DNA from 4 places in the Hylemonella sp. P2_B10 genome. Region 1 is predicted to be linked to each of the others. Evidence: predicted binding sites of a transcription regulator. Region 1 holds the regulator's gene; each other region holds the start of a gene.
What was found. Region 1 encodes LexA, which represses DNA repair genes until DNA is damaged. Its sites were predicted from a motif close to ACTGTATNNNNATACAGT; they were not measured.
Positions count from the first base shown of each region.

Region 1 (5,287 bases):
CGCCGCTCACACCCGGCCTCGGGCCGCACCTACCACGTCAAGTTCAACCCGCCCAAGGTGGAAGGCAAGGACGATGTCACCGGTGAGCCGCTGATACAGCGCGACGACGACAAGGAAGAAACCGTGAAGAAGCGCCTGGACGTCTACAGCGCCCAGACCCGCCCGCTGGTGGACTACTACGCCAACTGGGCCAAGAACGACGCCACCAACGCGCCTCAATACCGCGCCATCAGCGGCATGGGCAGCGTGGACGAGATCACCAGCAGGGTGTTTGCCGCTCTGGCCTCCTGAGGCCGCGCGGTAGCCGTTGAAACGCCGCTGAACGCCGGCCGGCGGCCGCTCAGCGCGCCAAATCAAGCATCAAGGCGATGCGCGCCTTGACGCTCGACAAACCCTCGGAGTCGGCAAACACATCCTGCGGCGTGGCCAATACGCGGCCCAGCGGGCAGCGGCTGGCGCGCACCACGCGCACCCCGGCCGCCTGCGCACGCAACAGCGCCGCCTGCAGGCCAGCATGCAGAGTGCCGTTGCCCGTGCCCGCGACCACCAGACCGGCCAGCGCAGGCTCCTGCCGCAGCGGGCTCAGGTGTTGGGCCAGCAGCGCGTCCACAACGCCGCCGCTGCCACCCACGTGGTTCAGCACGATCTCCACCCGCGGCCATAGCGCAGGCACAGCGGACTGGGCTGGCAGCCAGGCCGTGGCCGGCGGCGCCGGGCGCAGCCAGCGCACCGCCCCCTCCTCCACATAACCCAGCGGCCCGGCGTCGCCGGAACTGAAGGCGTCCAGCCGGTAGGTATGGATCTTCTGCACGTCCAACGCGCTGTGCACCACGCCGGCACACACGACCGAGACGCCGCGGGCGCTGGCGTCGGCCGCCACGGTCAGCGCATCCAGCAGGTTCTGCGGGCCATCGGGCATCACGGCGGTGGCCGGGCGCATCGCGCAGGTCAGCACCACCGGTTTGGCGGGCGCCAACAAGCGGTGCAGAAAATAGGCTGTCTCTTCCAGCGTGTCGGTGCCATGGGTAATGAGCACGCCATCAACCTCGGCGCGCGCCAGGTGCAAGCGCACGCGCTCGGCCAATTGCTGCCAGATGGCAAAGCCCATGTCCTTGCTGTCCACCTGGGCCACCTGCTCGGCCTGCACCGCCACGCTTTGCGCCAGCGGCAGGCCGGCCAGCAACTGCTGCACGCCCAGTTGCGCCGCTGTGTAGCCCACGCCATCGGCGGCGCTGTCGGCACGGCCGGCAATGGTGCCGCCGGTGCCCAGCAACACCAGCTTTTTCTGGTTTTTTTGTTCCATCACTTGCAATTCGCCAAAAACTGGTTAAAAATACATCTACTGGATATTGAAACAGTTACCGCACCCTCAGTGCACCCAGTTCGCCCCAAGGAGTCGCCATGCTTGAGAGCCCCAAACTCACCGCCCGCCAGCAGCAGATTCTGGACCTGATACAGCAGGCCGTCGCGCAAACCGGCGCGCCACCCACGCGGGCCGAAATCGCCCGCGAACTGGGCTTCAAGTCGGCCAACGCGGCAGAAGAACATCTGCAGGCCTTGGCCCGCAAGGGCGTCATCGAACTGGTCAGCGGCACCTCGCGCGGCATCCGCCTGCGCAGCGAAACACTGCGCTCCATCAATGAGTCGCGCATCCAACAATTCTCGAACGGCCTGCAAAACATCGTGCAACAACTGGCCCTGCCCCTGGTGGGCCGCGTGGCTGCGGGCTCGCCCATTCTCGCGCAGGAACATGTGGACCAGACGTACTACGTGGAAAACAGCCTGTTCCAGCGCAAGCCCGACTACCTGCTGCGCGTGCGCGGCATGTCCATGCGCGACGCCGGCATCATGGACGGCGACCTGCTGGCCGTGCAGGCCACCAAAGACGCCAAGAACGGCCAGATCGTCGTCGCCCGGCTGGGCGAGGAAGTCACCGTCAAGCGTTTCCGCCGCAACAAGGACGTGATCGAGTTGCACCCGGAAAACCCGGACTACCAGACCATCGTCGTCGAGCCCGGCGAAGCCTTCGAGATCGAGGGCCTGGCCGTGGGCCTGATTCGCAACACCATGCTGATGTGAGCCCTGCCATGAACATCGCCTTCTTCGCCGTCCCCGACCTGTTGGCACCGCTGCAACTGTGGGTGCGCCGGCTGATGCACACCGGCGGCAGCAGCAGTGGCATGCGTCCGCGCCAGCCGGCCCGCGCAGCCATGCTGCCGGCCACCCAGGCCGCCGGCTTGCCACCCATGGCCCGGCGCCCGGCGCGGCTGACAGCGCTGGCCCAGCCTGCTGCCCGGGTGCAGCGGCCGCTGCACTCTGTGGACGCGCAGCGGCCGCTGCGCGTGGTGCATGTGATGGAGCGCGGTGCCAGCCGCGCCAGTGCAGGCCGCATGGTGATCTCCGGTCGCATGGCCGATGTCTGCGCCGAGCTGGACCGCCTGGCCGCCCGTGAAGCCACGCTGCACTGAAGCCACCCTGCATTGAAGTGACGCTGTCGCGCGTGGTCAGCAGCAACCTGTTGTTGCAACAAATACGCGCATAAATTGCCCGGCCACTGCGGCCACTGCAACAGCCAAGGCACAATGGCAGCATGAACATTGTGATTCTTGACGACTACCAGGATGTGGTGCGCAAGCTGGAATGCGCCACCAAGCTGGATGCCTTCCCCGCCAAGGTCTACACCAACACCGTCAAAGGCCTGGGCCAGCTGGCGGTGCGGCTGAAAGACGCTGACGTCATCGTGCTGATACGCGAGCGCACCCACCTGACCCGCCAGCTGATCGAGAAGCTGCCCAAGCTCAAGCTGGTGGTGCAGACCGGCAAGGTCGGCAGCCATATTGATGTGGCCGCCTGCACCGAGCGCGGCATCGCCGTGGCCGAAGGCGCGGGCTCGCCGGTGGCGCCGGCAGAGCTGACCTGGGCGCTGATCATGGCCGCCGTGCGTCGCCTGCCGCAGTACATCGGCAACCTGAAGCATGGCGCCTGGCAGCAGTCGGGCCTGAAATCGGCCTCCATGCCCGTGAATTTCGGTCTCGGCACCGTGCTGCGGGGTCACACGCTGGGCATCTGGGGCTACGGCAAGATAGGCCAGTTGCTGGCCGGCTACGGCAAGGCTTTCGGCATGCACATCATGGTCTGGGGGCGCGAGCCCTCGCGTGAGCGTGCCGTGCTGGACGGCCACCAGGCCGCCGCCAGCCGCGAGGAATTCTTCGCCCAATGCGACGTGCTGACGCTGCACCTGCGGCTCAACGACGAGACGCGTGGCATCGTCACGCTGGAAGACCTGGGCCGCATGAAACCCACCGCGCTGCTGGTCAACACCTCGCGCGCTGAGTTGATCGAGCCCGAGGCGCTGATCAGCGCGCTCAACCGTGGCCGTCCCGGCATGGCCGCGGTGGATGTGTTCGAGACCGAGCCCATCCTGCAAGGCCACGCGCTGTTGCGGCTGGAAAACTGCATCTGCACGCCGCACATCGGCTATGTGGAGCAAGACAGCTACGAGCTGTATTTCGGCACCGCATTTGACAGCGTGGTGGCATTCATCAAAGGCACGCCCACCAACATCGTCAACCCCGGCGCGCTGCAGGTGCGCCGCTGATACTCGTCCGATGAGCGCCTCCACCGAAGCGCGGAGCGGCCAGCCCCTGCCCGCCGCCATCTGGGCCTTTCTGTTTGGCAATTTCGTCATCGGCAGCGGGGTGATGGTGGTGCCCGGCACGCTCAACGACATCAGCACCTCGCTGGCGGTGTCGGTGCCGGTGGCCGGGCAATTGATTTCGGTCGCCGCGCTGGTGATGTGCCTGGGTGCGCCGCTGCTGGCCAGCGTGGTGGCCGGCTGGGACCGGCGCCGTCTGCTGGCGCTGACCATGGCCTGGTACGGCGTGCTGCACCTGCTCAGCGCCTTGATGCCTGCCTTCGGGCCGCTGATGGTGGTGCGCGTGTTCGCGGTGCTGGCGCCAGCCATCTTCACGCCGCAAGCGGCCTCGTGCGTCAGCCAGCTGGTGCCGCCAGAGCAGCGCGGCCGCGCCATCACACTGGTGTTTCTGGGCTGGTCGGTGGCCTCGGTGCTGGGCATGCCACTGGGCTCGTGGATAGGCGGCACCTGGGGCTGGCAAAGCGCCTTCGTCACCATCGGTGTGCTGGCATTGGTCAGCGCGATGTGGGTCTGGCGCGCGACGCCCGACGGCGTGCGCCCGCCGGCGTTTTCCGCCGCCGCCTGGGGCCAGACGCTGCGCTCGCGCGCGCTGATGCTGTGCGTGGCCGTCACGGCGCTGTATTCGGCCGGCCAGTTCGTGCTGTTTTCCTACTTCGCGCCCTACTACAAGCAGATGCTGAACATCACCCCCACCCAGCTGAGCCTGATGTTCGCCTGGTTCGGCGCTTTCGGCTTCCTGGGCAATTTCTGGGTCACGCAGCGCATCGACAAGCTGGGCGCGCCACGCACCGTGTTCATCGCCGTGTGTTCCATGGCGCTGAGCCTGGCCCTGTGGCCCCTGGGCAGCAGCCTGGTGCTGGCGGCCATCGTGGTGGTGCCCTGGGCGCTGGGTTGCTTTTCGTCCAATTCGGCGCAGCAGGCCCGGCTGTTCGCAATCTCGCCGGCGCTGGCTTCCGGCTCCATCGCGCTGAATTCTTCGGCCATGTACGCCGGCCAGGCGCTGGGCGCCGGCACCGGCGGCTGGCTGATTGCGCACGGGCAGATGGCCAACCTGCACTGGGCCGGGCTGGCCAGCCTGCTGCTGGCGCTGGGTGTCAGCATGCTGGCCACACGGGCACAGCGCGAAGAGTCCACCTGAGCACCCAGCCGGCTGATCACCGGCAGCGTGTCAGGCGTTGGGCTCAGGAACTGGACTTGGGCTTCGGCGGCGCTGGCGGGTCTTCCGGCAGCTCGAAGTCCATCAGGCTGGGGATGTCGTCATCATCCTTGCCGTCGGGTATCGCGGGCATGTCCAGCGCCGGCATGGGCTTGGACACACCGCCACTGGCCGACAGAGGTACAGGTGACGTGAAGGACGGTGCGTAGATGGTGCCCAGCTCGGTCTCCGACAGGTCCACATCCACTTTCGACTCCGACTCCGGGCCGGTGTCCAGCTTGGGCAAGTCATCGCCCTCCAGGGGCTCCAGCGTCAAATCCAGCGGCACGTCCAGGACGGCGGGCAGCGGTGCGGCCGGCGGGGACGCAGGTGGCTGAGCGGCTGGCGTGGCGCGAAAGGCAACGGTCGCATCGTACGACTTGGCTTCTTCAAAATGGCTGGGCGTGAGCTGCAGGATCTCCGAGGGCCGCAACGGG
Region 1 is NZ_JBFUDE010000002.1:78,575-83,861, forward strand. Features, by position in the region: gene adk (adenylate kinase) at 1-291, shown strand, start outside; gene AC1DX2_RS08220 (asparaginase) at 341-1,303, opposite strand; gene lexA (transcriptional repressor LexA) at 1,402-2,079, shown strand; gene AC1DX2_RS08230 (hypothetical protein) at 2,088-2,468, shown strand; gene AC1DX2_RS08235 (D-2-hydroxyacid dehydrogenase family protein) at 2,591-3,598, shown strand; gene AC1DX2_RS08240 (MFS transporter) at 3,609-4,793, shown strand; gene AC1DX2_RS08245 (hypothetical protein) at 4,837-5,287, opposite strand, start outside.

Region 2 (5,287 bases), on a different contig from region 1:
CCGCCCCCGCCAGTGCCCGCTGTTGCGACAAGCGGTGCAGCAGCCAGCTCAGGCCCAGCGCGGCGGCTGTCAGGCCCACCACCAGTGCGATCCAGAAGCCCTGGGCGGCCATCGCATGGTCTGGTTTCCAAGGTGCCCAGGCTGGTGCGCGTCCCAGCACGCAGCCAAGTGGCAATGCCAGGCCCCAGAATGCGGCCAGGTGGATGACCATGGGCGGGCGCGTCACCTTGTAGGCGCGTATCGCGCAACTGGTGGCCACCTGGGTGGCGTCGGACAGCTGGAACACCGCCGCCAGCACCAGCAGCTGCGCGGCCAATGCGGCGATCAGCGCGTCATTGGTGTAGGCGTTGGCGATCTGCTTGTTCAGCAGCGCGATGCAGGCTGCCGACAGCACGGCGAACGCCAGCGCCGCGCCCACGCCGGTCCAGGCGCGAAAGCGCGCCTCCACCGGGTCGCCAGCGCCCAGCGCCTGGCCCACCCGGGTCAGCAGCGAGATGCTCAGGCTCAAGGGCACCATGAACACCAGCGAGGTGAAGTTCAGCGCGATCTGGTGCGCCGACACCTGGGCCGAGCCGTAGTCGGCCACCAGCAGCGCCACCAGGCTGAAGGCGCTGGCCTCGGCAAAGTAGGTCACGCCTATGGGCAGGCCCAGCTTCAGCAGCCTGCGGATCTCGGGCCAGTGCGGGCCTTCATAGCGGTCAAACGGCCAGGTGGCGTGGTAGCTGGGCGCGCGGTGCATCCACCACACCAACGCGCCGAGGTTGAACCACACGCACACCAGCGTGGCCCAGGAGCAGCCCACGCCGCCCAGCTTGGGAAAGCCCAGCTTGCCGTAGATCAGCACCCAGTTCAGCGCGATGTTCAGCAGCAGCGCCAACAGCGCGATGACCATCATCGGGCGGGTCTGGTTCAGGCTGGTGCTGTAGCCGTACAGCACGCGGTAGCAGGTAAAAGCTGGAAGCGCCAGGCTGATCACCTGCACAAAGCCCTTGGCCACGTCGCGCACCTGCGGCTCCAGCGTCATGCGGTCGAACACCAGCACGGTGGCATTCATCACCAGCAGGCCCACCACACCCACGCCCAGCGCCTTCCACAGTGCCTGACGCACCACGTGCGGAATCTGCGCAAACTCTTGCGCGCCCACGTGGTGCGACACGATGGGGTTGACCGACATCACCACGCCCATGAGGGTGACGATGACCATGCCCCAGATGGACGAGCCCAGCGCCACGCCGGCGAGATCTTGCGCCGACGCATGGCCGGCCATGGCCACGTCGGCCACCGACATGCCCACCGTGGCCAGTTGCCCAATCAGCATGGGCCAGGCCAATTGCCACAGCGCGCGCAGCTCAGTGCGTGTGTGCGGGGCGAGAAATGTGGGCGAAGACATGGTTTTGATGACAACGGAGGGTGCCCGGCGCTTTGGAGCGGGGAAAACCCAGGCCTGACCCGCCGGACGGCAAGGTGGAGCACAGGGGTTCCAAGGGGATGGGCGCTATTGTGCCGCAAGCCTGTTTATACTGTTATTTTATACAGTTTAAGGTTTCGCTGTTTCACCATGCACTGGCTTGCCCTGCAACCCCTGCCTGAAGAGCCTGGCGCGCCCGATGAACGCGGCGCGTCCAGCGCGCCTGTGCCTGCGCTGGCCGATGTGCTGAGCGCACTGGCCTGGTGCCTGCTGCAATTCACCCCCCGGGTGGCGCAGGTGGGGCCGGCGCTGGTGCTGGAAGTCAGCGGCAGCGAGCGGCTGTTTGGCGGCCGGCCCGCGTTGCTGCGGCGCATGGGCGAGGCGGTGCAGGCGCTGGCGCCGGTGGTGTGCGCGCAAGGCCCCACGTCGCTGGTGGCATTGGCGCGGCTGCAGGTGGAGGACAACAAGCAACTGCCTGACCAGTTGCCGCTGCACACGCTGGCCGCTGCCGTGCCGCACCTGCCCACGCTGGAGCGCCTGGGCTGCCGCTGTTGGGGGCAGTTGCGCGCGTTGCCGCGTGCCGGCCTGGTGCGCCGCTTCGACGCCGCGCTGGTGGCTGCGCTGGACCGTGCCTATGGCCAGCAGCCCGAGGTGTACCCCTGGCTGGTGTGGCCCGAGGCGTTTGACCTGCGGCTTGAGCTGCCCATGCATGTGGAGTCGGCCCCGGCGCTGATGTTTGCCGCCCACCGCCTGCTGGCGCAGTTGCAGGTGTGGCTGCGCGCGCGCCAGCGCGGCGTGCTGGTTTTCGATGTGGTCTGGCAGCTGGATGCGCGCCGCCATGTACAGCAGAGCGAGGGCAGCGTGCGCATCAGCACCGCCACCCCTACGTTGGATGTGGCGCATTTGCAGCGTTTGCTCAGTGAGCACCTGGCCCGCCTCAGCCTGCCGGCACCGGCTGTGAGCTTGCGCCTGCGCACGCAAGAGACGGCGCCGCTGGCCGGCACCAGTGCCAGCCTGTTGCCCGATGAGCAGCGCAAGGGGGATGATTGGCCGCAGATGCTCGAGCGTCTGGTGGCCCGGCTGGGGCCGCAGCAGGTGTTGCAGGCGCAGGCCTGCGCCGACCACCGGCCCGAGCGCATGCAGCAGTGGCGCAGCGCAGTCGCGCCGGGTGCTGCCAGGGCCACCCCCTCGGCCAACATCCCTGCCAGCCCGTTGGATGCCCTGTACCCCAGCTGGCTGTTGGAGCCACCGTTGAAGTTGGATGTGCCGCGTGGCAGCGGTGAGGAAGCCATGCCGCATTACCAGGGCGACCCGCTGCGCCTGCTGGCCGGCCCGCAGCGGTTGGAGGCTGGCTGGTGGGATGTGGGCTCCGGCACCTCGGGTGCCTGCGGCCCCACGTCGGTGCTGCGCGATTACTTCATCGCCCACAGCGCGCAGGCCGGCCTGCTGTGGGTTTACCGCCGCCGGCCGCTGGGTGCGCCCGCGCAGGGTGAGGCGGTAGACTGGTACCTGCACGGCCTGTTTGCCTGAGCGCGACGCCGGCCAATGCACAATGCACACTCTGCTTGTGCATATTCAACCCGCGCATGGACATCCAGACCCTCACCGTGGACGTGGCCCTCGGCAAGACCAGTGTGCTGCGCTACGCCCGGGCGGCCAGCACGGCACGCGCGGCCATTGTGCTGATGCCGGCGCTGGGCGTGGCGGCCAAATACTACGAACCGCTGCTGCGGCATCTGGCCGCGCAGGGCGTGGACGCCGCTGTGCTGGACCTGCAAGGCCAGGGCGCCAGTTCGGTGCGTGCCAGCCGGCGCGCGCAGGACAACTACGGTTACCGCGAGCTGCTGCATGAGGACTGGCCGGCCGCCGTGGACGCTGCTCGCCAGGCGTTGAGGCCCGGCGCGCCGCTGTTCCTGATGGGCCACAGCCTGGGCGGCCAGCTGTCCTGCCTGTACCTGGGCCAGCAGCGCCCGCCGCCGGTGGCGGGCTTGATCCTGTGCGCCAGCGGCACCGTGTACTACAAGGCCTGGGGCAGCACACCGCTGGCCTGCCTGCGGCTGCTGGCGTTGACCCAGATGGCGGCGCTGGTTTCGGCCGTGCTGGGCCATTTCCCCGGCGACAAGCTGCGCTTTGGCGGCCGCAGCGCGCAGCGGCTGATCAGCGACTGGGCGGCGCAGGCGCGCAATGGCAGCTACAGCGTGCAGGGCAGCCCGCTGGACTGGGAAGGTGGCATGCAGCAAGTGACGCTGCCCGTGCTGTGCCTCACCTTGGACAGCGACACGCTGGCGCCTGCCAGCGCGGCCGAACACCTGGTGAGCAAGCTGCCCAGCGCCAAGTTGACGCGCGTGCGCCTGCCTGGCCCGGGGCTGAACCACTTCACCTGGGTCAAGCAGCCCGAGGTGGTGGTGCCCAGCATCCTTCGCTGGCTGGATGGTCAACTGAAGCGGGCCTCTGCCTGACACGCACACCATGACTGCCGCCTCCAGCCCCTCACCCGCTGAGCTGCCGCCCGAGGTCTACCGCGCGCTGCTGGCCAACCTGGCTGGGGCCGGCATGGGCGTGGGCCTGTTCGACGCCGAAGACCGGCTGCGTTATGCCAACCCCTTCTTTCTGGACGCCTTCGCCACCACGCTGGACCCGGCCCCCACCTGGGAGCAGATGATGCGGCGCTGCCAGCGCGACCGCGTGGGCCTGCTGATCGCCACGTCCGACATGGACGCCTGGGTGGCGCGCGTGCGCCAGCACTACCGCCAGGTGCCGGTGCGCAGTTTCGATTCGGACTTTGTCGATGGCCGCTGGATGCGCGTGCGCGAGACGGTGGACGCCGCCGGCTGGGTGTTCATCACGCTGGCCGACATCACGTCATTGAAGACCAACGAGGCGGCCTTGCAGCAGGCACGCGACAAGGCGGTGCTGGCGGCGCGCCAGGACATCGAGCAGGCCTTGGCGCGCCAGCGTGAACTGGTGGCGCTGAAGACCAACTTCGTGGCCATGAGTTCGCACGAATTCCGCACGCCGCTGGCCACCATCCTGTCGTCCACCGAGTTGCTGCGCGACTATGGCGAGCGCTTGTCGGCGCCGGAAAAGGAAGAACTGACGCGCAGCATTGAAGCCGGCGTGCGTCGCATGGCGCAGATGCTGGACCGCGTGCTGCGCATCGGCCAGCTGGACGCCGGCCTGCTGGAATTCAGCCCGCGGCCGCTGCAGCTGCGCGCGCTGTGCGGCAGCCTGCTGACCGGCGTGCGCACCCAGCACCCGGACAGCCCCTGCACGCTGGTGGCCGACTTCACCATGGATCCGCAGCAGATGGCGCTGCTGGACGAAAAGGTGCTGCGCCACATTTTCGAAAACCTGCTGTCCAACGCCATCAAGTACTCGCCGCAGGGTGGCGAGGTGCGCTTCAAGGTGTTCCGCGAGGAGGGCGACGGCAGCGCGTCATGGGTGTTCCAGGTGATGGACCAGGGCATAGGCATTCCGCCGGATGCGCTGAAAGACTTGTTCGAGCCCTTCCGTCGTGCCGGCAACGTGGGCCAGATCAGCGGCACCGGCCTGGGCCTGGCCATCGTCAAGAGTTCGGTGGAGCTTCACCAGGGGAGCATCACGGTGGACAGTGTGCTGGGGCAGGGGAGTTGCTTCACGGTGCGCCTGGCGGCCAACAGTACGGGTTTGTAACGGCGCTGGACGGGATCGTAGGTCGCCATTAAACTGTATATTTATACAGTTATTGCCATGTCTGCCGATGTCCCTATGTCCGCGCCACCGGCCGCCCAGCTGCCCGCGTATGCCGAGTTGCACTGCTTGTCCAGCTTCAGCTTCCAGCGCGGCGCCTCGCAGCCCGAGGAACTGGTGCAGCGCGCCCATGAACTGGGCTACATCGCG
Region 2 is NZ_JBFUDE010000004.1:360,755-366,041, reverse strand. Features, by position in the region: gene AC1DX2_RS19530 (MATE family efflux transporter) at 1-1,390, opposite strand, end outside; gene AC1DX2_RS19525 (Y-family DNA polymerase) at 1,559-2,938, shown strand; gene AC1DX2_RS19520 (alpha/beta hydrolase family protein) at 2,995-3,867, shown strand; gene AC1DX2_RS19515 (sensor histidine kinase) at 3,878-5,080, shown strand; gene AC1DX2_RS19510 (error-prone DNA polymerase) at 5,138-5,287, shown strand, end outside.
Region 2: the regulator LexA is predicted to act here: its motif matches at 1,520-1,537, upstream of AC1DX2_RS19525 (Y-family DNA polymerase).

Region 3 (5,287 bases), on a different contig from region 1:
AGGCCGGCACCGTTGACCAGACAGCCGATGTTGCCGTCCAGGCTGATGTAGGCCAGGTCGAACTTGCTGGCTTCGATCTCGGCCGGGTCTTCCTCGTCCAGGTCGCGGAAAGCCACGATCTCGGGGTGGCGGAACAGCGCGTTGGAATCGAAGTTGAACTTGGCGTCCAGCGCCTTGATGTTGCCGTTGCCTTCCAGGATCAGCGGGTTGATCTCGACCAGGCTGGCGTCGGTCTCCATGTAGACCTTGTACAGCTTTTGCAGCACGTCCACGGCTTGCGCGGTGGATGCGGCCGGAACACCAATGCCATCGGCCAGGCCCTTGGCTTGCGCGTCGGTCAGGCCAACGGCCGGATCGACGAAAGCCTTGATGATCTTCTCGGGCGTGGCGTGCGCCACTTCCTCGATGTCCATGCCGCCTTCGCTGGAGGCCATGAAGGCCACGCGCTGGGTGGCGCGGTCGGTCACCGCGGAGACGTAATATTCTTTCTTGATGTCGGCGCCGTCTTCGATCAGCAGGCGGCGCACCTTCTGGCCGGCCGCGCCGGTCTGGTGGGTGACCAGTTGCATGCCCAGGATTTCGCCGGCCAGCTTTTTGACGTCGTCCACTGAGCGGGCCAGCTTCACGCCACCGCCCTTGCCGCGGCCGCCGGCATGGATCTGTGCCTTGACCACCCACACCGGGCCGCCCAGTTTCTGCGCGGCTTCCACCGCTTCTTGCACCGTGAAGGCGGGAATGCCGCGCGGCACGGGCACGCCGAAGTTGCGCAAGATTTCCTTGCCTTGATACTCGTGGATTTTCATGAGGTCTCTCTCAGGAACAGAACTGGTAGATTATCGTCGCCCGGCCGCCGTCTGAAACGGATACGCTAAACCGGCGCAGGCACTGGACAGGGGGCCCCAGAACTGTATCATGCTGCGACGCACCATCCTTTACCCCAGCTTACGCGCAACCATGGCGGTTGTGGTAGCTTATACGTACCATGTACAAAGTTTTCATCGACGGTGAGGCTGGCACCACCGGCCTGCAAATTCGCGAGCGCCTGCATGGCATGGCGCAGATCGAACTGCTGAGCATCGCGCCGGAATTGCGCAAGGACCCCACCGCCAAGGCCGCGCTGATGGCCCAGGCTGACGTGGTCATCCTGTGCCTGCACGACTCGGCTGCCAAAGAATCGGTCGCCATGATCGACGCGCTGAAGGCTACCCGCGTGCCGGGCGGCCCGAAGGTGATCGACGCCTCCACGGCCCACCGGGTGGCGGATGGCTGGGTCTACGGTTTTCCCGAACTGAGCGGCACGCAAACCGCAGCCGTACGCCAGGCAGGCCGCGTCAGCAATCCCGGCTGCTACGCCACTGGCGCCATTGCGCTGATTCGCCCACTGGTGGATGCCGGCCTGGTGCCGGCCGACTTCCCATTGGCCTTGCCCTCCGTCAGCGGCTATTCCGGTGGTGGCCGCAGCATGATGGAGGCTTATGAGTCGGGCACGGCGCCGGCCTTTGAACTGTACGCGCTGGGCCTGAAGCACAAGCACCTGCCCGAGATCATGAAGTACACCGGCCTGAAGCGCCGGCCCATCTTCATTCCCGCCGTGGGCAATTTCGCCCAGGGCATGCTGGTGCAGTTGCCATTGCACCTGGACACGCTGCCGGGCAAGCCCATCGCGCAAGACCTGCACGACGCACTGGCCAAGCATTACGCCGGCAGCGAGTGGGTGACCGTGGAGCCGGCCACCGAGGACGGCAAGCTGGACCCGTTGGCGCTGGTGAACACCAACAAGATGGAGCTGCGCGTGTTCAGCAACCCGGCGGCCGACGCCGACGGTTTCGCCCACGCGGTGCTGGTGGCCCGCCTGGACAACCTGGGCAAGGGCGCCAGCGGCGCTGCGGTGCAGAACCTGAAGCTGATGCTGGGGCTGTAACGCCCTTCGCCCTTCAAATTCCCAGCGCCAAGTTGGCTTGAGAGATCAGGCCGACACGGCACTCGGCTCCGCGGCTGTCCCCCGGGCCTGCGGCCCTCCTCCTTGATGCCGCTGCGCCGAATGCCGCATCGACCTGATCCTGCGAGCATGGCTGGCGTTCCGGCGTTCTGGTGTCCCAACGTCACGCACGCCAATTGACCCGATGTCGCTGGGGCGCGTGGCGGAGGGAAATCAAGGGGGAGGCCGAAGGCCGGAGGACATTCCCGTAGCCACGCGCCCCAGCGGCGTCGGCAGCCTACCAACTGGCGGTATTCGCAGCGCGGCGCGCTAATCCTCGTCACCACCCTTGACGACCCGGCCGATCACTTCGGCCGTGAACCCGCGTGCCGCCAGAAAGCGCGCTTGACGGCCACGCTCCGTAGCGTCCGTAGGCGGCTCGCCGAACTTCTTGAGCCAGATCTCGCGGCAACGCTCCAACTCGGTGGCGCGCAGGGACGTGACGGCTTCGGCCACCAACTGGGCGTCCAGGCCCTTGTTTTGCAGCTCCTGGCGTATGCGCATGGCGCCCAGCTTGGGCGCGCGCTGGTGGATCACCGAGGCCACCACGCGCTGCTCGCTGATGAAACCCTTGGCCTGCAGCTCATCCAACGCGCGCGCCAGGCTGCCCGGCTCTTCCTCGTAAGCGGCCAGCTTGCGCTGCAGCTCGACGCGGGAATGCTCCCGGCCACTGAGCAGGCGCAGGGCGCGCCCTTTCAGCGACGGCGCAGGACCCCCTCGCATGCCTGTGTCAGCCCCTTACTTGCCGTCCGTGAGCACCGTCGGCAGCAACGGGATGCCCAGCGACTCGCGCACCTTGTTCTCGATCTCGTGCGACAGCGCGGGGTTCTCGCGCAGGAACTCGCGCGCGTTGTCGCGGCCTTGGCCGATCTTTTCGCCGTTGTAGGCGTACCAGGCGCCGGATTTCTCCAGGATGCGCGCTTCCACGCCCATGTCGATGATCTCGCCGTGGCGGCTGATGCCCTCGCCAAACAGGATGTCGAACTCGGCCGTCTTGAAGGGCGGCGCCACCTTGTTCTTCACCACTTTGACTTTAGTCTCGTTGCCGATGGCGTCTTCACCGCGCTTGATGGTGCCGGTGCGGCGGATGTCCAGGCGCACCGAGGCGTAGAACTTCAGCGCATTGCCGCCGGTGGTGGTTTCGGGCGAGCCGAACATCACGCCAATCTTCATGCGGATCTGGTTGATGAAGATCACCATGCAGTTGGTCTTCTTGATGGTGGCGGTCAGCTTGCGCAGCGCCTGGCTCATCAGTCGGGCTTGCAGGCCGGGCAGCGAGTCGCCCATTTCGCCTTCCAGCTCGGCCTTGGGCGTCAGCGCCGCCACCGAGTCCACCACGATCAGGTCCACCGCGCCAGAACGCACCAGCGAATCAACGATTTCCAGCGCCTGCTCACCGGTGTCGGGCTGGCTGATCAGCAGGTCTTGCAGGTTAACGCCCAGCTTTTGCGCGTACTGGATGTCCAGCGCGTGCTCGGCATCGACGAAGGCGCATTGGCCACCCTGTTTCTGCATTTCGGCAATCACTTGCAGCGTCAGCGTGGTCTTGCCCGACGATTCCGGGCCGTAGATCTCGACCACCCGGCCGCGCGGCAGGCCGCCCACGCCCAGCGCAATGTCCAGCCCCAGCGAGCCGGTGGAGACCACCTGGATGTCCTCGATCACCTCGCCCTCGCCCAGGCGCATGATGGTGCCCTTGCCAAACTGCTTTTCGATCTGTGCCAGTGCGGCCTGCAAGGCCTTGGCTTTTTCACTGTTGGGGGCGAGACCCTTGACTGCTGCGTCCATGATGAAAACTCCTTGTGAATCAACCGTTTAGGCCAAACTTTGAACAGGTTATATTCACAGTCTGGATGCTTGAACAGTAGTCTAACGCAGCCAGTCACGCGAAGTAAACAGGATTTTTAGTCAGTTTGCATTACTATTTATGCATGGCATCGACCGACCCTGACCAGCGCTGGCGCGACGCCCACATGGGCCAGTTGCTGGCACTGGCGCTGCGCCGCTTTGATGCCCGGGTGCTGGCGTTGATGGCTCAAAGCGCCGACGTGCCGCTGGGCCTGGCCAATCTGGCGGCGCGCCAGCAAGTGGGTGCAGCCCACATGCAGATCACCCGACACCTGGCGCTGCAAGGCATGCGCCTGACCGACCTGGCCGCGCGCGCCGGCATGACCAAGCAGGCCATGGGCGCACTGGTGGACCAATGCGAGGCCTGGGGCTTGATCGAGCGCAAGCGCCACGCCCGCGACGGCCGCGCCAAGTGGGTGGCCTTCACCCCTTTGGGTTTAACATGGCTGGGCGCTTTTCAACAGGCGGTGGCGCAGGCCGAGGCCGAGTTGCGCCAGGCCGTGGGCGATGAGGTCGCCACCGTGATTGCCATTGGCCTGGAAGCGTATGGCGTGTGAGTGACGCGTTGGAATAAAACACCAGAAAACCAGGAGACTTGGGCATGCGGATATTGATCGCCGAAGACGACCAAGTGCTGGCCGATGGCCTGCTGCGCACGCTGCGCAGTTCCGGCGCGGCGGTGGACCATGTGGCCAGCGGCACCGAGGCCGACGCGGCACTGATGACCAACACCGAATTCGACCTGCTGATCCTGGACCTGGGCCTGCCCAGGCTGCACGGGCTGGAGGTGCTGAAAAGGCTGCGCAGCCGCGGCTCGGCGCTGCCGGTGCTGATTCTGACCGCCGCCGACAGCGTGGAGGAGCGCGTCAAGGGCCTGGACTACGGCGCCGACGACTACATGGCCAAGCCCTTCAGCCTGCAGGAACTGGAGGCGCGTGTGCGCGCACTGGTGCGCCGCGGCATGGGCGCTTCCAGCAGCACCATCAAGCACGGCCCGCTGACCTACGACCAGGCTGGCCGCGTGGCCACGATTGACGGCAAGATGGTGGAGCTGTCGGCACGCGAACTGGGCCTGCTGGAAGTGCTGCTGCAGCGCGCTGGCCGCCTGGTCAGCAAGGACCAGCTGGTGGAGCGGCTGTGCGAATGGGGCGAGGAAGTCAGCAACAACGCCATCGAGGTCTACATCCACCGCCTGCGCAAGAAGATCGAGAAAGGGCCGATCCGCATCGCGACCGTGCGCGGCTTGGGCTACTGCCTGGAAAAAATCCCCAGTTAAGGCCAGACTGCGTGGCCGCGCGATGAAATTATTCCAGCGCGAGCAACGCTCGCTGTTCGGCGAAATCCTGGACTGGATGCTGACGCCGCTGCTGCTACTGTGGCCGGTCAGCCTGGTGCTGACCTGGCTGGTGGCGCAGGGCATTGCCGGCAAGCCCTTTGACCGCGCGCTGGAGTACAACGCCA
Region 3 is NZ_JBFUDE010000005.1:260,962-266,248, reverse strand. Features, by position in the region: gene sucC (ADP-forming succinate--CoA ligase subunit beta) at 1-803, opposite strand, end outside; gene argC (N-acetyl-gamma-glutamyl-phosphate reductase) at 983-1,921, shown strand; gene recX (recombination regulator RecX) at 2,249-2,701, opposite strand; gene recA (recombinase RecA) at 2,717-3,766, opposite strand; gene AC1DX2_RS22390 (MarR family winged helix-turn-helix transcriptional regulator) at 3,910-4,383, shown strand; gene AC1DX2_RS22385 (response regulator) at 4,428-5,102, shown strand; gene AC1DX2_RS22380 (sensor histidine kinase N-terminal domain-containing protein) at 5,125-5,287, shown strand, end outside.
Region 3: the regulator LexA is predicted to act here: its motif matches at 3,827-3,844, upstream of recA (recombinase RecA).

Region 4 (5,287 bases), 580 kb from region 1:
GTACGGCGACAAGCTGGAAGCCGGCGAGAAGGAAAAAATCGAGGCCGCCATCAAGGACGTCGAAGAAGCCTTGAAGGGTGAAGACAAGGCCGTCATCGAGGAAAAGAGCAATGCGCTGATGGCCGCCAGCCAGAAGCTGGGCGAGAAGATGTACGCCGACATGCAGGCCAAGGAAGGCGCTGCGGGTGCTGCTGCAGGTGCCGCTGGCGCCGGTGGCGCGCAGCACGCCGAGGGGGCGTCCCAACAGGCCCCGCACGACGACAACGTGGTGGACGCCGAGGTGAAGGAAGTCAAGAAGGGTTGAGATGGCGGCGCGCCGCGCCATGTTGACTCGCCGCGTGTGTGGGGCCCGCTTGAGCCCGCCACGCGGCGTTTTGCGTGATTGACCAGAGAAGCACAATGGCCAAAAGAGACTTTTACGAAATCCTGGGCGTGCCCAAGAACGCCTCGGAAGACGAGATCAAGAAGGCTTATCGCAAGCTGGCGATGAAGCACCACCCCGACCGAAACCAGGGTGACTCGTCCAAGGTGGCGGAAGAAAAATTCAAAGAGGCCAAAGAGGCCTACGAGATGCTGACGGACGCGCAAAAGCGCGCCGCCTACGACCAGTATGGCCACGCCGGCGTGGACCCGAACATGCGCGGCGGCGGCCCGGGCGCGGAAGGCTTTGGCGGCTTTGCCGAGGCGTTTGGCGACATCTTCGGCGACATGTTTGGCCAGCAGCGCGGCGGCCGCGCCGGCGGCGGGCGCCAGGTGTACCGCGGCAGCGACCTGAGCTATGCGATGGAAGTCACGCTGGAAGAGGCCGCCAAGGGCAAGGACGCGCAGATCCGCATTCCCAGCTGGGACAACTGCGAGACCTGCAAGGGCTCCGGCGCCAAACCGGGCACGCAGGTGAAGACCTGCACCACCTGCAACGGCGCCGGCTCGGTGCAGATGCGCCAGGGCTTCTTCAGCGTGCAGCAGACCTGCCCCAACTGCCGCGGCACGGGCAAGATCATTCCCGAGCCCTGCGTTACCTGCCACGGCCAGGGCAAGGTGAAACGGCAGAAGACGCTGGAGGTGAAGATTCCCGCCGGCATCGACGGCGGCATGCGCATCCGCAGCGCCGGCAACGGCGAGCCGGGCACCAACGGCGGCCCGCCGGGTGACCTGTACATTGAGATCCGCCTGAAGAAACATGACATCTTCGAGCGCGACGGCGACGACCTGCACTGCTCGGTGCCCATCAGCATGGTCACGGCCGCGCTGGGCGGCGAGATCGAGGTGCCCACGCTGGCCGGCAAGGCGGCCATCGACATCCCCGAGGGCACGCAGAACGGCAAGCAGTTCCGCCTGCGCGGCAAGGGCATCAAGGGGGTGCGCTCCAGCTACCCTGGCGACCTGTATTGCCACATCGCCGTGGAGACGCCGGTCAAGCTCAGCGAACACCAGCGCAAGCTGCTGCGCGAGCTGGACGATTCCTTCAAGAAGGGCGGCGGCAAGCACTCGCCCAGCGGTGACAGCTGGACGGACAAGCTGAAGAGCTTCTTCAGCTGATCTGCTTCCAGGTTACGCCTGGACACTTTTGAAACGCCCGGTCACCCGGGCGTTTTGCATTGCAGCGGGGAAATGACCCTGGCATGGCCCACAATCGCTGGCCATGAGGTTGCAGCTGTTTCATGAAAGCGAATTCGCACAATCGCGCCTGACCCCGCAAAGCCAGCGCAATGCGCTGCACCCCGCCGTGCTGGCGGCGGTGGTGGCGTTGTGGGTGGCCGGCGCCAGCAATGTGGCGCTGTGGGGCCACCTGCTGGCACTGCCGGAGGTGGCGGGCAGCCACAAGCTGTGGCTGGGCCTGGACATGCTGGCCATACTCGCCGCCTGTTGCGGCGCGCTGCTGGGCCTGCTGTGCTGGCGCTGGACCTTCAAGCCGGTGGCCACCGTGCTGCTGCTGCTGTGTGCCTGGGGGGCGGACGTGATGTTGCTCAGCCCCGGCCCGGTCAACAGCGCGTTGTTGGCCCAGGCGTTGGACGCCCCGCTGCAAACCTGGCTGGCCAACGGCGTGCTGCAGGGCATTGCCTTGCTGCTGGTGCTGGGCGTGGCGCCCGTGGTGTGGCTGTGGCGCGTGCCGGTGCGCCGGCTGTCGCTGCGCCGCAATGCGCAGCACAACGGCGTGCTGCTGGCGGTGTGCGCGGCGGTCTTCATCTTCGCCAGCCTGCTGTTTCACCAGATGCCGGAGCACCAGCAGATGCGCGAGCTGTTCAACCCGATGAGCCTGGTGCATGGGCTGGCCCGGGCACCAGCGACAACCACCGAGTCAATCAAACAAGCTGCCCTGCCCCGACAGCAGTGAAGGCCTGAAGCGGCTCATGTCCACCTCCACCCGGTCACGGTTGAAGCCCAGCCGGGCGGTGGCTTTCTCAAAGCGCTGGCGCAGGAAGTCCGACCACAGGCCGGTGCCCTTCATGCGTTTGCCGAAGGTGGCGTCATAGTCCTTGCCGCCCCGCATTTCCTGGATGCGCGCCATCACCCGCTGCGCGCGCTGCGGGTAATGCAGCTCCAGCCATTGGTGGAACAGCGGGTTGACCTCCCACGGCAGGCGCACCACGTTGTAGAAGGCGCGGCGCGCGCCGGCATCCCAGGCGGCCTCCAGCACCTGCTCCATGTCCTCGGTGATGAAGGGGATGTGCGGCGCCACGCTGACGCCCACCGGCACACCCGCCTCGGCCAGCGTGCGGATCACGCGGATGCGCCGGTGCGGCGCGGCGGCCCGCGGCTCCAGCTTGCGCGCCAACGCGCCGTCCAGCGTGGTGATGCTGACGTACACCGCCGCCAGCCTGTCGTGCGCCATCTCGGCCAGCAGATCCAGGTCGCGCTCCACGCCCGAGCCCTTGGTGATGATGGCCAGCGGGTGGCGCGCCCGTGCCAACACCTCCACCGCACCGCGGGTGATGCGAAGTTCGCGCTCCACCGGCTGGTAGCCGTCGGTGGCGGAGCCGATCACCATGGGGTGCATCACGTAGCTGCGCGCGCTGATCTCGCGCGCCAGCAACTCGGGCAGGTTGCGCTTGGCAATGATCTTGGTTTCAAAGTCCAGGCCGGGCGACAGGTTCAGGTAGCTGTGGGTGGGTCGGGCAAAGCAGTAGACGCAGCCGTGCTCGCAGCCACGGTAAGGGTTCAGCGCGTGGTCGAAATAGATGTCGGGCGATTCGTTCTTGCTGATGACGCTCTTGGCGTCTTCAAAGCGCACCTCGGTCTGCAGGGCGACGCGCTCCTCGCGGGCGTCGTCGTCCAGCGTGCCCCAGCCGTCGTCAAAATCGCCACGCGCGTCTTTCTCGAAGCGGTGGGCAATGCGCGTGGCGGTGCCCCGGCCCTTGATGGCCTGCACGGGGATGCGCACTTCGGTCATGGTCTTGCGGCTTTAGAATAACTGTATGAAATTACAGTATATGCCCGACGCCTAGAATTCGCAAACAGGGGGCCTGCAAGCCCCTTCGTTATTCATGCCCAGCCCCATGCAAGCACCAGCGCTCCCGCCCTACCTGACCGCCGCGTTCTACAAGTTCGTGGCGCTGGCGGATGCTGACGCACTGCGCGAGCCGTTGCTGGCACGCTGCGAGGCGCTGGGCGTGCAGGGCCTGGTTTTGCTGGCGCACGAGGGCATCAACGGCACCGTGGCCGGCACGCCGGACGCCGTGCAGGCGCTGCTGGCCTGGCTGCGCAGCGACCCGCGCCTGGCCGACCTGCAGCACAAGGAGGGCTTTGCGCAGCGCGCGCCCTTCCACCGCATGAAGGTGCGGCTGAAGCGTGAGATCGTCACCATGAACCAGCCCGACCTGCAGCCCATGACCCAGGCCGGCACCTACGTGAAGCCACAGGACTGGAACCAGCTGATCCAGGACCCGGACGTGCTGCTGATCGACACCCGCAACGACTACGAGGTGGACGTGGGCACGTTCCAGGGTGCCGTGGACCCGCGCATCCAGAATTTCTCCGAACTGCCGGCCTGGCTGGACAGCCTGCCTGTGCTGAAGAAGAAGCCCAAGGTGGCGATGTTCTGCACCGGCGGCATACGCTGCGAAAAGTCCACCGCCTACCTGCGCGCCCAGGGGTTCGACGAGGTGTACCACCTGGAAGGCGGCATCCTCAAGTACCTGGAAACCGTGCCGCAAGAGGTGAGCCTGTGGCAGGGCGAATGCTTCGTGTTCGACGAACGCGTGGCCGTGGGCCATGGCCTGCAACCCGGCACGCACGAGCTGTGCCGCGCCTGCCGCGACCCCGTCAGCCCGGCGGACAAGGCCTCGCCGCTGTATGTGCACGGCATCAGCTGCCCGCGCTGCCACGGTAACAAGACGCCTGAGCAAAAGGCGCGCGCCATTGCACGCCAGAAACAGGTGGAGCTGGCCAACGCGCGCCAGCAAACGCACATTGGTGATGCTGCACGTGTCGCCCTGACTCCCAATTGACCTGTTCACACATGGCCAGGGATCGGAACACTGAAACGCGGGCCACCTTCACGCTGGAGCCGCAGGCCGCCCAGCACGCGGCGGCCATGTTCCCGCTGCTGGCCGACACCACGCTCTACGCCTACGTGGACCAGCCGCCCCCGGCCAGCGAAGCCGCACTGCGCGAGCGCTTCGCGCGGCTGGAGTCGCGCCAATCGCCCGACGGCAGCCAGCAGTGGCTGAACTGGGTCATCCGTTTACAAAATGGGCTGCCCAATGGTGACCTGGCCGGCTACGTGCAAGCCACCGTGTATGCGGACGCCAGCGCCAACATCGCCTATGTGCTGGGCAGCGCCTTCATGGGCCGAGGCCTTGCGCGGCAAGCGGTGGTGCAGATGCTGGACATGCTGGCGAATCAACACGCCGTGCAACTGGCCTTTGCCACCGTGGACGAACGCAACACGCGTTCGCTGCGGCTGCTGCATGCGCTGGGCTTTGCCGAGGCCAACGCCACCGGCCTCAGCGGTCACCCCACACCGCAGCCGGGGGACGTGCTGCTGACGCGGCCGCTGCGCACCGGGCCACGCTGATGAACCGCACCGTCTACATCCGCCCGCCGCGGCTGGATGACGAGAAAGCCTTCCTCGCCGCTGCGCGCGCCAGCAGGCAATTGCACGGCGCCTGGGTCATCCCACCCACCACGCCCATACGCTACCGCGACTACTTGGTCAAGATGGCCCTGCCCAACAACCAGGCCTTCCTGGTGGTGCACCGAGAAACCGAGGCGCTGGTGGGCGTGCTGAACATCACCAACATGGTGATGGGCGGTTTTCGCAGCGCCTTCCTGGGCTATTACGCCT
Region 4 is NZ_JBFUDE010000002.1:656,503-661,789, forward strand. Features, by position in the region: gene dnaK (molecular chaperone DnaK) at 1-304, shown strand, start outside; gene dnaJ (molecular chaperone DnaJ) at 400-1,539, shown strand; gene AC1DX2_RS10865 (phosphoethanolamine transferase domain-containing protein) at 1,643-2,335, shown strand; gene AC1DX2_RS10870 (PA0069 family radical SAM protein) at 2,300-3,391, opposite strand; gene trhO (oxygen-dependent tRNA uridine(34) hydroxylase TrhO) at 3,498-4,448, shown strand; gene AC1DX2_RS10880 (GNAT family N-acetyltransferase) at 4,460-5,017, shown strand; gene AC1DX2_RS10885 (GNAT family N-acetyltransferase) at 5,017-5,287, shown strand, end outside.
Region 4: the regulator LexA is predicted to act here: its motif matches at 3,412-3,429, upstream of AC1DX2_RS10870 (PA0069 family radical SAM protein).